DNA from 2 places in the Massilia sp. X63 genome. Region 2 is predicted to be linked to the other one. Evidence: predicted binding sites of a transcription regulator. Region 2 holds the regulator's gene; the other holds the start of a gene.
The links. The regulator NrdR, encoded in region 2, represses ribonucleotide reductase genes. The targets are predictions, from matches to a motif close to CACNANATNTNGTG.
Positions count from the first base shown of each region.

Region 1: a site for NrdR is predicted at 3,191-3,204, ahead of AB3347_RS05155 (ribonucleoside-diphosphate reductase subunit alpha). Genes of this name have one in related genera too.

Region 1 is NZ_JBFTEF010000002.1:223,774-228,970, reverse strand. It holds gene AB3347_RS05165 (PAS domain-containing sensor histidine kinase) at 1-1,436, shown strand, start outside; gene AB3347_RS05160 (sigma-54-dependent transcriptional regulator) at 1,452-2,918, shown strand; gene AB3347_RS05155 (ribonucleoside-diphosphate reductase subunit alpha) at 3,433-5,197, shown strand, end outside.
Region 2 is NZ_JBFTEF010000001.1:85,463-90,659, reverse strand. It holds gene AB3347_RS00405 (hypothetical protein) at 1-215, opposite strand, end outside; gene AB3347_RS00400 (PilW family protein) at 224-1,162, opposite strand; gene pilV (type IV pilus modification protein PilV) at 1,159-1,692, opposite strand; gene nrdR (transcriptional regulator NrdR) at 1,873-2,331, opposite strand; gene glyA (serine hydroxymethyltransferase) at 2,394-3,641, opposite strand; ZMP/ZTP riboswitch at 3,739-3,854, opposite strand; gene AB3347_RS00380 (SDR family oxidoreductase) at 4,002-4,748, shown strand; gene ybgC (tol-pal system-associated acyl-CoA thioesterase) at 4,997-5,197, shown strand, end outside.

The sequences.
Region 1 (5,197 bases), on a different contig from region 2:
CCCTGCAGCTGGGCTGCCAGATCGCGGTCGACCTGGCCGTGATCTCGCTGCTCTACCTGGAAACCGGCGGCATGCGCAGCGGCCTGGCGATCCTGTACCTGTTCCCGCTGGCCGGCGCCGCCATCCTGGCGCCGCTGACGCTGGCGCTGTTCGCGAGCGCCGTCGCCACGCTGTTCCTGCTGGCGGAAAGCACCTGGCAGGTGTTCATGCAGGAGCGCCAGCCGCCGCTGATGCAGGCCGGCCTGTACGGCGCCGCCTTCTTCGCCGGCACGCTGCTGGTGAACCGCCTGGCGGCGCGCCTGATCAAGCAGGAAGAGCTGGCGGCGCAGCGCGGCGCCGACCTGCGGGTCCAGCAGGCGATCAACGGCATCGTGATCGCCGACGTCGGCGACGGCATCCTGGTGGTGGGCGACGACAGCACGGTCTTTACCGGCAACCCGGCGGCGCGCCGCATGCTTGGCCTGGAGGGCGAGGTGGCGGCCTTCCGGCTCGGCGAGGCGCCGGGACTGGAGCCGCTTGACCAGGCCTTCGCCGACTGGCTAGGCGCGCCTGCCGAAGGCGCCGCCTTCGTCACCGTCAAGCCCTATCACGAAGAGGCCGGCCCGCTGCGCGGCCGGCGCGACCAGCCGGTGCACCTGAAGCTGCGCTTCGCGCGCGTCGATACGCTCGACGTGGCGCTGGGGCGCAGCGTGGTGTTCATGCAGGACGTCAGCGCCATCGAAAACCAGGCGCAGCAGCTCAAGCTGGCCTCGATGGGGCGCCTCACCGCCAGCATCGCGCACGAGGTGCGCAATCCGCTGTCGGCGATCGGCCACGCCACCGCGCTGCTGGCCGAAGACCTGCACGGCCCGGCCGAGGTGCGCCTGCTGAAGATCATGGGCGACAACGTGGCGCGCGTGAACCGCATGGTCGAGGACATCCTGCAGCTGTCGCGCAAGGTGCAGCCGAACGGCGAGCCGCTGCGGCTGGCGGCTTTCCTCGCCGAGCTGAAGGCCGAATTCTGCGAAACCCATGACCTGGCCGATGATATAGTCCATGTCGGCGACGCCGGCGACAACACGGTGCGCTTCGATCCGCTGCACCTGCACGAAGTGCTGCTCAACCTGCTGGGCAACGCGATCCGCTATGCCAGCCGGGCGCCCGCCAGCATCCGCATCTTTCCGGCGCGCGACGCCGCCGGCCGCATCGAGCTGCACGTGCAGGACGACGGCCCCGGCATCACACCCGAAGTGCGCGCCCACCTGTTCGAGCCGTTTTATACGACCTCGAGCAAGGGCACCGGGCTGGGCCTGTACCTGGCGCGCGAGCTGTGCCTGAACAACGACGCGAAGCTCGACTACGAATACCGCTTCGACGCCGCCATGGGGCCGCGCCGCGCCAGCGGACGCTTCGTGATCAGCTTTTCGCAGCCGGCCCGCGAAGGCCAGGCTGCCTGACAGACAGAGAGAACCATGACCGCACCCCGCATCCTGGTGGTCGACGACGAAGCCGACCTGCGCGAACTGCTCGAGATCACCCTGCTCAAGATGGGGCTGGACGTCGACAGCGCCGCCACGCTGCGCCAGGCGCGCGGCCTGGTCGAGGAACACGACTACGCCCTGATCCTGACCGACATGCGCCTGCCCGACGGCCTCGGGCTGGAGCTGGTGCGCGAAGTGAGCGCCTCGCACAAGGGCACGCCGATCGCCGTCATCACGGCCTACGGCAGCGCCGAGAACGCCGTGGTGGCGCTCAAGGCGGGCGCCTTCGACTACATCTCCAAGCCGGTGGCGCTGGACGCGCTGCGCCTGATGGTGCGCTCGGCCCTGAAGCTGCTCGATGCTCCGGCGGCCCGGCCGGACGGCGCCGCGCCCGGCTCGCGCATGATCGGCGACTCGCCGGCGATGGCGGCGCTGCGCGCCCAGATCGGCCGGCTGGCGCGCTCGAACGCGCCGATCTCGATCACCGGCGAATCGGGCAGCGGCAAGGAACTCGCCGCGCGCGAGATCCACGCCCAGAGTTCGCGCGCCGGCAAGCCCTTCGTGGCGGTGAACTGCGGCGCCATTCCCGAGACCCTGATGGAGGCCGAGTTCTTCGGCTACCGCAAGGGCGCCTTCACCGGCGCCGCCGAGGAGCGCGACGGTTTCTTCCAGGCGGCCGACGGCGGCACCCTGATGCTGGACGAAGTGGCCGACCTGCCGCTGCCGATGCAGGTCAAGCTGCTGCGCGTCATCCAGGAGCGGCGCGTGCGCAAGATCGGCGCCACCAGCGAGGAGCCGGTGGACGTGCGCATCATCAGCGCCACCCACCAGGACCTGGCCAGGTGCGTGGAGCAGGGCAGGTTCAGGCAGGATTTGTTCTATCGCCTGAACGTGATCGAGCTGTCGCTGCCGCCGCTGCGCGAACGCATCGACGACCTGGCCCCGCTGGCCGACGCGATCCTGGCGCGCCTGGCCGGGCCGGGACAGGCGGCGCTGGGGCCGGGCGTGCTCGAGGCGCTGCGCGCATATTCCTTCCCGGGCAATATCCGCGAGCTGGAAAACGTGCTGGAGCGGGCGCTGGCCTTCGCCAACGACGGCGTGATCCAGGTGGGCGACCTGTCGCTGAAGGCGGCGCGGCCGGGCGAGGGCCAGGCGCGCACCGCGGCGCCATCGGCGCCGGCGCAAGCCGCGACGCCCGAGTCCGGGCGGGAACCGGCGCCCGCCGCGCAGGCGGCCGCGGCGCCGGCGCCGCAGGCCCTGTCGCTGCTCGGCCCGAACGGCCTGCCCGGCAACCTGCCCGAATACCTGATACAGGTCGAGCGCGACATCATCGGGCGCGCCCTGCAGCAGACCCAGTTCAACCGCACCCAGGCGGCGAGCCTGCTCGGCATCAGCGTGCGCCAGCTGCGCTACCAGATGCAGAAGCTGGACATCTGCGCGCCGGACGACAACGCCTGAGGTTTGCCCTGCAAAAGCAAGACCGGCCATGTCATCATGTTGTCTTTTCGCCAGTGCAAAATGCAGCGCTTCAATGCGGCGCGCATGGCGCTGATGAAGTCTTGTGCAGGCTTCCCGAACAAGGTTAGCGCTCACTCACCGCATACTGCCCGTCGTTTGGCTGAAGCTGGGTTGTCAAGCCCATGCACCAAAAAAAACAAAAAAAATTGAGAAGGTATTCACTTGCCCTGACCTAGGTCAGGTACTACAATTAGTCTCATCTCAAGATCGAACACTAGATGTAGTGGTACTGAACCGGAAGCAACTAGAGTTTGACCGCCGTTCAGGTTCGACTTGAAGCTTGCTCCGCAAGCCACTGATTCAACAGCGATTTCTACCCTGCCGCATTGCGCTCTTGCTTGGTTGCCAGTAAGAAGTTCCATCTGGCGGGGTATCGCTTTGCTTAAAATTTTGTCGGCTTGACAAGTCCGGCTAAGACAAACCACGGCAGGTTCGGCTGCCCACTGGAGGCTCAATGCAAACAGCACAAGACATTTCGATCAATCCGCACGTCGCACCCGGCGCGTCGGCCACTGCCACTCCGGCGGAGATCGCTGCGCGCGGTGACTACCGTGTCATCCGCCGCAACGGCGCCGTGGTCGCTTTCGAGCCGCACAAGATCTCGGTCGCGATGACCAAGGCCTTCCTCGCCGTCGCCGGCGGGCAGGGCGCCGCCTCGGCCCGCATCCGCGAGCTGGTGGAACAGCTGACCAACAACGTGGTGGCCGCGCTGGTGCGCCGCCAGCCGAACGGCGGCACCTTCCACATCGAGGACGTGCAGGACCAGGTCGAACTGTCGCTGATGCGCTCGGGCGAGCATGACGTCGCGCGCGAATACGTGCTGTACCGCGCCAAGCGCATGGAAGAGCGCAAGGCCGCCAAGGAAGCGCTTGGTGGCGCCGCCGTGGCCGCACCGCAGATCAATGTGGTCGACGGCGGCCAGCGCCGCGCGCTCGACGTGAACGACGTCTACGCCCTGGTCAACGCCGCCTGCTCGGGCCTGGAAAAGCACGTCGACGCCGACGCCATCGTCGCCGAGACCCTGAAGAACCTGTACGACGGCGTGCCGGTCGAGGAGCTGCACAAGTCGGCCATCCTGGCCGCCCGCGCCCTGATGGAAAAAGACCCGGCCTACAGCCAGGTCACCGCGCGCATCCTGCTGCACACCATCCGCAAGGAAGTGTTCGGCAAAGAGGTGCCGCAAGCCGGCGCCGCCGCCGAATACATCACCTACTTCCCGCAGTACGTCGCCAAGGGCATCCAGAACGAGCTGCTGGACGAAGCGCTGGGCACCTACGACCTCGAGCGCCTGGCCAAGGCCATCGTCGCCGACCGCGACCTGCAGTTCGGCTACATCGGCCTGCAGACCCTGTACGACCGCTACTTCCTGCACGTGCGCGAAACCCGCATCGAGATGCCGCAGGCCTTCTACATGCGCGTCGCGATGGGCCTGGCCCTGCGCGAAGCCGACCGCGAAGCGCGCGCCATCGAGTTCTACAACCTGCTGTCGTCGTTCGACTTCATGAGCTCGACCCCGACCCTGTTCAACTCGGGCACCCGCCGCTCGCAGCTGTCCTCGTGCTACCTGACCACCGTCGGCGACGACCTGGAAGGCATCTACGACGCCATCAAGGAAAACGCGCTGCTGTCGAAGTTTGCCGGCGGCCTGGGCAACGACTGGACCCCGGTCCGTGCACTGGGCTCGCGCATCAAGGGCACCAACGGCAAGTCGCAGGGCGTGGTGCCGTTCCTGAAAGTGGTCAACGACACCGCCGTGGCGGTAAACCAGGGCGGCAAGCGCAAGGGCGCGGTCTGCGCCTACCTGGAAACCTGGCACATGGACATCGAGGAATTCCTCGACCTGCGCAAGAACACCGGCGACGACCGCCGCCGCACCCACGACATGAACACCGCGAACTGGATTCCGGACCTGTTCATGAAGCGCGTGATGGAAAAGGGCTACTGGAGCCTGTTCTCGCCGAGCGAGACCCCGGACCTGCACGACAAGGTCGGCAAGGCCTTCGAAGAAGCCTACGTCGCCTATGAAGCCAAGGCCGCGCGCGGCGAAATGACCGTGTACAAGAAGGTCGAAGCACTCGACCTGTGGCGCAAGATGCTGTCGATGCTGTTCGAGACCGGCCACCCGTGGATCACCTTCAAGGACCCGTGCAACATCCGTTCGCCGCAGCAGCACGTCGGCGTGGTGCACTCGTCGAACCTGTGCACCGAGATCACCCTGA
Region 2 (5,197 bases):
TCGATGTCGTGCTCGGCATCCACCAGCGCCGCCATGGCGCCGCTCAGGGCCAGCAGCCGGTCGCGCTCATGGCCCGCGGCACGGGCGCCGCTGGTGGCCGTGCGCGCGCCGGCGATGCTGGTCGCCAGCACCGCCAGCATCAGCAGCAGAGCGGCCAGCAGCGCGACGCCGCACTGCCGCGCCGGTGGCCTTGACTGCCGGGTCGGGGTCTTCATGCTGGCCCTCAGCGGCTGCGCGCCGGCAGCGCGATCGTGGTGCCGAACACCTTGCGGTAGCGCGGCGCATCCGCGCCCGACAAGGCGTCTTCGCCCAGGCGCGTGCCGGCATCGTCGCCGCCCGCCAGCGCGCCGTAGTCGCCCCCGAACAGGTCGTAGACGGCATCGCGTGCGCCGGCCAGGCTGCTGGCCGGTCCGTGCAGCAGCAGCGCCACCCGCACGCTCGCCACCTGCTTCCAGTGCGTGCGCCGGCGCAGGTCGGCTTCGCGCTCGGCCGCGCTGGCGCCGGCCAGCGCCAGCGCGGCATCCAGCTCGGCCAGCGCGGTGGCGTTCACGTAGCGCTCGGGCGCGCCGTCGGCGTCGCCGTCGAGCCCATACAACACCTGGAAGCCGTCGACCGCGCCCACCACGGCGTCGGCCGACCAGGCGCCGGCGCCGCGGTACTTGCAGCGCAGCTCGGACTCGCCCTGCGCATTGCGGGCCACGTAGAAGATGCTCCAGCCCTCTTCGTTGCGGTGCACGCTGAAGCCGGCGCAGTCGAGCGTGGTGCCGTCGCCGTTGGGCGGCGCGCCGGTGCCCGGAAAGCGCACCGCCAGCACGTCGCTGCCGTTGACGGCGTTCGCGCCGCTGGCGCCGTCGATTCCGAAGCCGGCCTTGCTGACGCTGTGCGCATCGAGGCCGGCCAGGCGCGCAGGCGCCGCCGGATCGGGGCCGCCGCCGTTACCCTCCCAGTCGGCTGCGGCGGACTGCCTGACCGCACGGGCGATCGCTTCCAGCGCGTAGCGTCCGGCCTCGTCCATCGCCGCCGTTTCCGCCTGCGAGGCGAAAGCGCGGTTGGCCCAGATGAACAGGCTGGCGGCGGCCAGCAGCACGCCCAGGCCGATCGTCATCGCGACCAGCAGCGCGGCGATCGTCATGCCGCGCTGGCGCAGCATAGGGATACTCATCGGATCACCCCGACATAGCCGGGGGCGTCGCCGGTGCCCTGCCAGCCCAGCTTGACGACCGGCAGCGCGCCGGCAGCGCCGTCGCAATGCCAGCGATAGCGCCTGGCGCCGCCGTCCCAGGGCGCGCCGTCGCGGCACACGGCGATGCGGCCGCGCGGGAAGTGCGCGTGGACAGCCTGGCGGATCTCGTGCAGGTCGAACTCGGCCAGTTGGGACGGCGAGCAGCCGGCGCTGCCGAAGCAGTGCGCGTCGGACGCGGGCGCGCCCTCTGCAGCATCGTAGGCGAAGGCCAGATAGGGATTGGCGCCGTCGGGCAAGCCGGCGACCGCGGGATTGACCTGCATGCGCGCGCCCAGTGCGGCCGCCAGCTGGGCCGCCTCGGACATCAGCGCCGATTGCTGGCGGGTGCGCTCGGCGCTCAGCTGCGTGGCGCCCGCCCCGACGATGCCGACGGCCAGCACGAACAGCGCGACCAGCACTTCGACCAATGTGAATCCGTGCCAGCCTGCCTGCACTCGCTTGCGCACCATATTCCTCCCCTGTCGGCATCGAGAATCGGGCGGCGCCCCGATACGGACCGCCACCTGCGAGCTGCGAAGTTATCAGGCGAGCAAAGGCGAGCCGTGAGCTGGCGCAATCGTGTCCGGGGAACTGCTGGGATCGTGGGACGGCGCGATGGGCGCAGGCCTGCGGGACTTACTTAGAGAAAATTACTTGCGCGGGTGGCCCACTTCGGCCAGCGCTTCCTGGAACTCGGCCAAGTCCTCGAAGTTCTTGTAGACGGAGGCGAAGCGGATGTAGGCGATCTTGTCGAGCCGCTTGAGTTCCTGCATCACCAGTTCGCCGACATAGCCGGTGTCGACCTCGCGCCGGCCGCTGGTGAGAAGCTTTTCTTCGATGGTGGCGACCGCGGTGTCGATGGCTTCGGCCGCGACCGGGCGCTTCCTCAGCGCCAGCATCAGGCTGTCGCGCAGCTTGTTCGACGAGAATTCGGTGCGGCTGCCGTTCTTCTTGACGATGATCGGCATCGACAGTTCGATGCGCTCGTAGGTGGTGAAGCGCTTGTCGCACTTCGCGCAGCGCCGGCGCCGCCGGATGGCGTCCCCCTCCTCGGACACGCGGGTGTCGAGGACCTGGGTATCTTCGTGCTGGCAGAACGGACATTTCATGGCGCCGGATGCTTCAAAATGGGCCGCACAAGAACATGCGCTGCGCGGCCCAGGGTTGCTTCTTACTTGGCGTAGACCGGGTACTTGTCGGTCAGCTGCTTCACTTCCGCCTTGACGCGCTCGATGGTCGCGGCGTCGTGCGGGTTGTCCAGCACGTCGGCGATCAGGTGGCCCACCTTGACCGCGTCTTCTTCCTTGAAGCCGCGGGTGGTGAAGGCCGGGCTGCCCAGGCGGATGCCCGAGGTGACGAAGGGCTTCTGCGGGTCGTTCGGGATGCCGTTCTTGTTGCAGGTCATGTGGGCCTGGCCGAGGACCGCTTCGGCTTCCTTGCCGGTGAGGCCTTTCGAACGCAGATCGACCAGCATCACGTGCGACTCGGTGCGGCCCGACACGATGCGCAGGCCGCGCTCGGTCAGGGTGTTGGCCAGCGCGGCGGCGTTCTTGACCACCTGCTTCTGGTATTCCTTGAACTCGGGCGACAGCGCTTCCTTGAAGGCGACTGCCTTGCCGGCGATCACGTGCATCAGCGGACCGCCCTGGATGCCCGGGAAGATCGCGGAATTGATCTGCTTCTCGTATTCGGCCTTCATCAGGATGATGCCGCCGCGCGGGCCGCGCAGCGACTTGTGCGTGGTCGAGGTGACGAAGTCGGCGTGCGGCACCGGGTTCGGGTATTCGCCGGCGGCGATCAGGCCGGCGTAGTGGGCCATGTCGACCATGAAGTAGGCGCCGACTTCCTTGGCGATTTTTGCGAAGCGCTCGAAGTCGATGCGCAGCGCGAAAGCGGACGCGCCGGCGATGATCATCTTCGGCTTGTGCTCGCGCGCCAGGCGTTCCATGGCCTCGTAATCGATGTCTTCCTGCTCGGTCAGGCCGTAGGAAACGACGTTGAACCATTTGCCGGACATGTTCAGGGCCATGCCGTGGGTCAGGTGGCCGCCTTCGGCCAGCGACATGCCCATGATGGTGTCGCCAGGTTTCAGCATGGCGAAGAACACGCCCTGGTTGGCCTGCGAGCCCGAGTTCGGCTGCACGTTGGCGGCTTCCGCGCCGAACAGCTGCTTCAGGCGGTCGATCGCCAGCTGCTCGGCGACGTCGACGTATTCGCAGCCGCCGTAGTAGCGCTTGCCCGGGTAACCTTCGGCGTACTTGTTGGTCAGTTGCGAACCCTGCGCTTCCATCACCGCCGGCGAGGTGTAGTTCTCCGAAGCGATCAGTTCGATGTGATCTTGCTGGCGAACGTTTTCCTTCTGGATGGCATCCCACAGTTCCGGGTCGATATTGGCGAGCGTATGATCTTTGGCAAACATGTAAAACTCCAATCGAGAGAAATACCAGGCAACGGGCAGCGCGTAAGTGGCGGGACCGGCAGGCGCACAGGCAGCCCGCGATACGACACGTACCGTTGGTGGCTGCCCAGGCGAACGGCGAATGGCATCTCACGTTCCCCGGTGGGTGTCCACCTTTGCCGGGCGCGGCAAAGGAGCGCAGCGCACGGTGTTTCGCCAGTTACGTGAGACGTAAATTGAGAAGATTGTATGTGATCCGGGCCCCTTAGGGCAAGAAAAGTGCTGTCTGCTTTGCAAGCTCCCGGGCGCGCAATGCGGCGCCAGCAGGCTGGTAGCCATTTCGGCTACAATTTTCAGCTCCTCTGCTCTCCAGGACCCACCATGATCGTCTTCATCACCGGCGCTTCGGCCGGCTTCGGCGCCGCGATGGCGCGCATTTTCGTCCGCAACGGCCACCGCGCGATCCTGGCCGCGCGCCGCACCGAGCGTATCGCCGAACTGGCAAGCGAACTGGGCGAAGCTGCCCTGCCGGTCACGCTGGACGTTACCAGCCGCGCCTCGATCGAGGCCGCGCTGGCCGGACTGCCGGAAGGCTGGCGCGACATCGACGTGCTCATCAACAATGCCGGGCTGGCGCTGAACACCAAGCCGGCGCACGAAGTGCCGCTGGAAGACTGGGACACCATGATCGCCACCAACTGCCAGGGCCTGGTGACCATGACCCGCGCCGTACTGCCGGGCATGGTGGCGCGCGGCAGCGGCCTGGTGATCAACCTCGGCTCGGTGGCGGGCCACTACCCCTACCCGGGCGGCAACGTCTACGGCGCCACCAAGGCCTTCGTCGAGCAATTCACCTTGAACCTGCGCGCCGACCTGGTCGGCACCGGGGTGCGCGCCACCAACCTGGCGCCGGGCCTGTGCGGCGGCACCGAATTCTCCAACGTGCGCTTCAAGGGCGACGATGCGGCCGCCGCCAAGGTGTACGAAGGCACGGTGCCGCTCACGGCCGAGGACATCGCGAACACCGCCTACTGGATCGCCACCCTGCCGCCGCACGTCAACGTCAACAGCATCGAACTGATGCCGACCTGCCAGGGCTTCTCGCCTTTTTCCATCAAGCGCAGCTGATTCCCGGATGCGGCCGCAAGGCTGTCCGCCTCGACACTTTGTTGCCCTCATGTATCGAGCACTCAGCAATTGTGAGAAAGTGTTACAGTAATTGGCCTTTCGGCTATGTTTCACGTCTACTACTGCGCATCAACACTGCTTTTAGTAAAGGCACGCCCGAACCGATTCCCTCCTTACGTTCGTCAGCGTACATAAGGAGGAGAAAAATCGCGTAAAATGTTTCCTATTTTCATTTAATGGCAGGGGAAATGCCTTTAGCTTTTGACTGGACAGTCAGGGTCTATTACGAAGATACCGACGCCGGTGGCATCGTGTTTTACGCCAATTACCTGAAGTTCTTCGAACGTGCGCGCACCGAATGGCTGCGTGCGACCGGCGTCGGCCAGCAGGAATTGCTGGACACCGACGGCGCCGCCTTTGTCGTGAAGAGCGCTTCCCTCGACTACCAT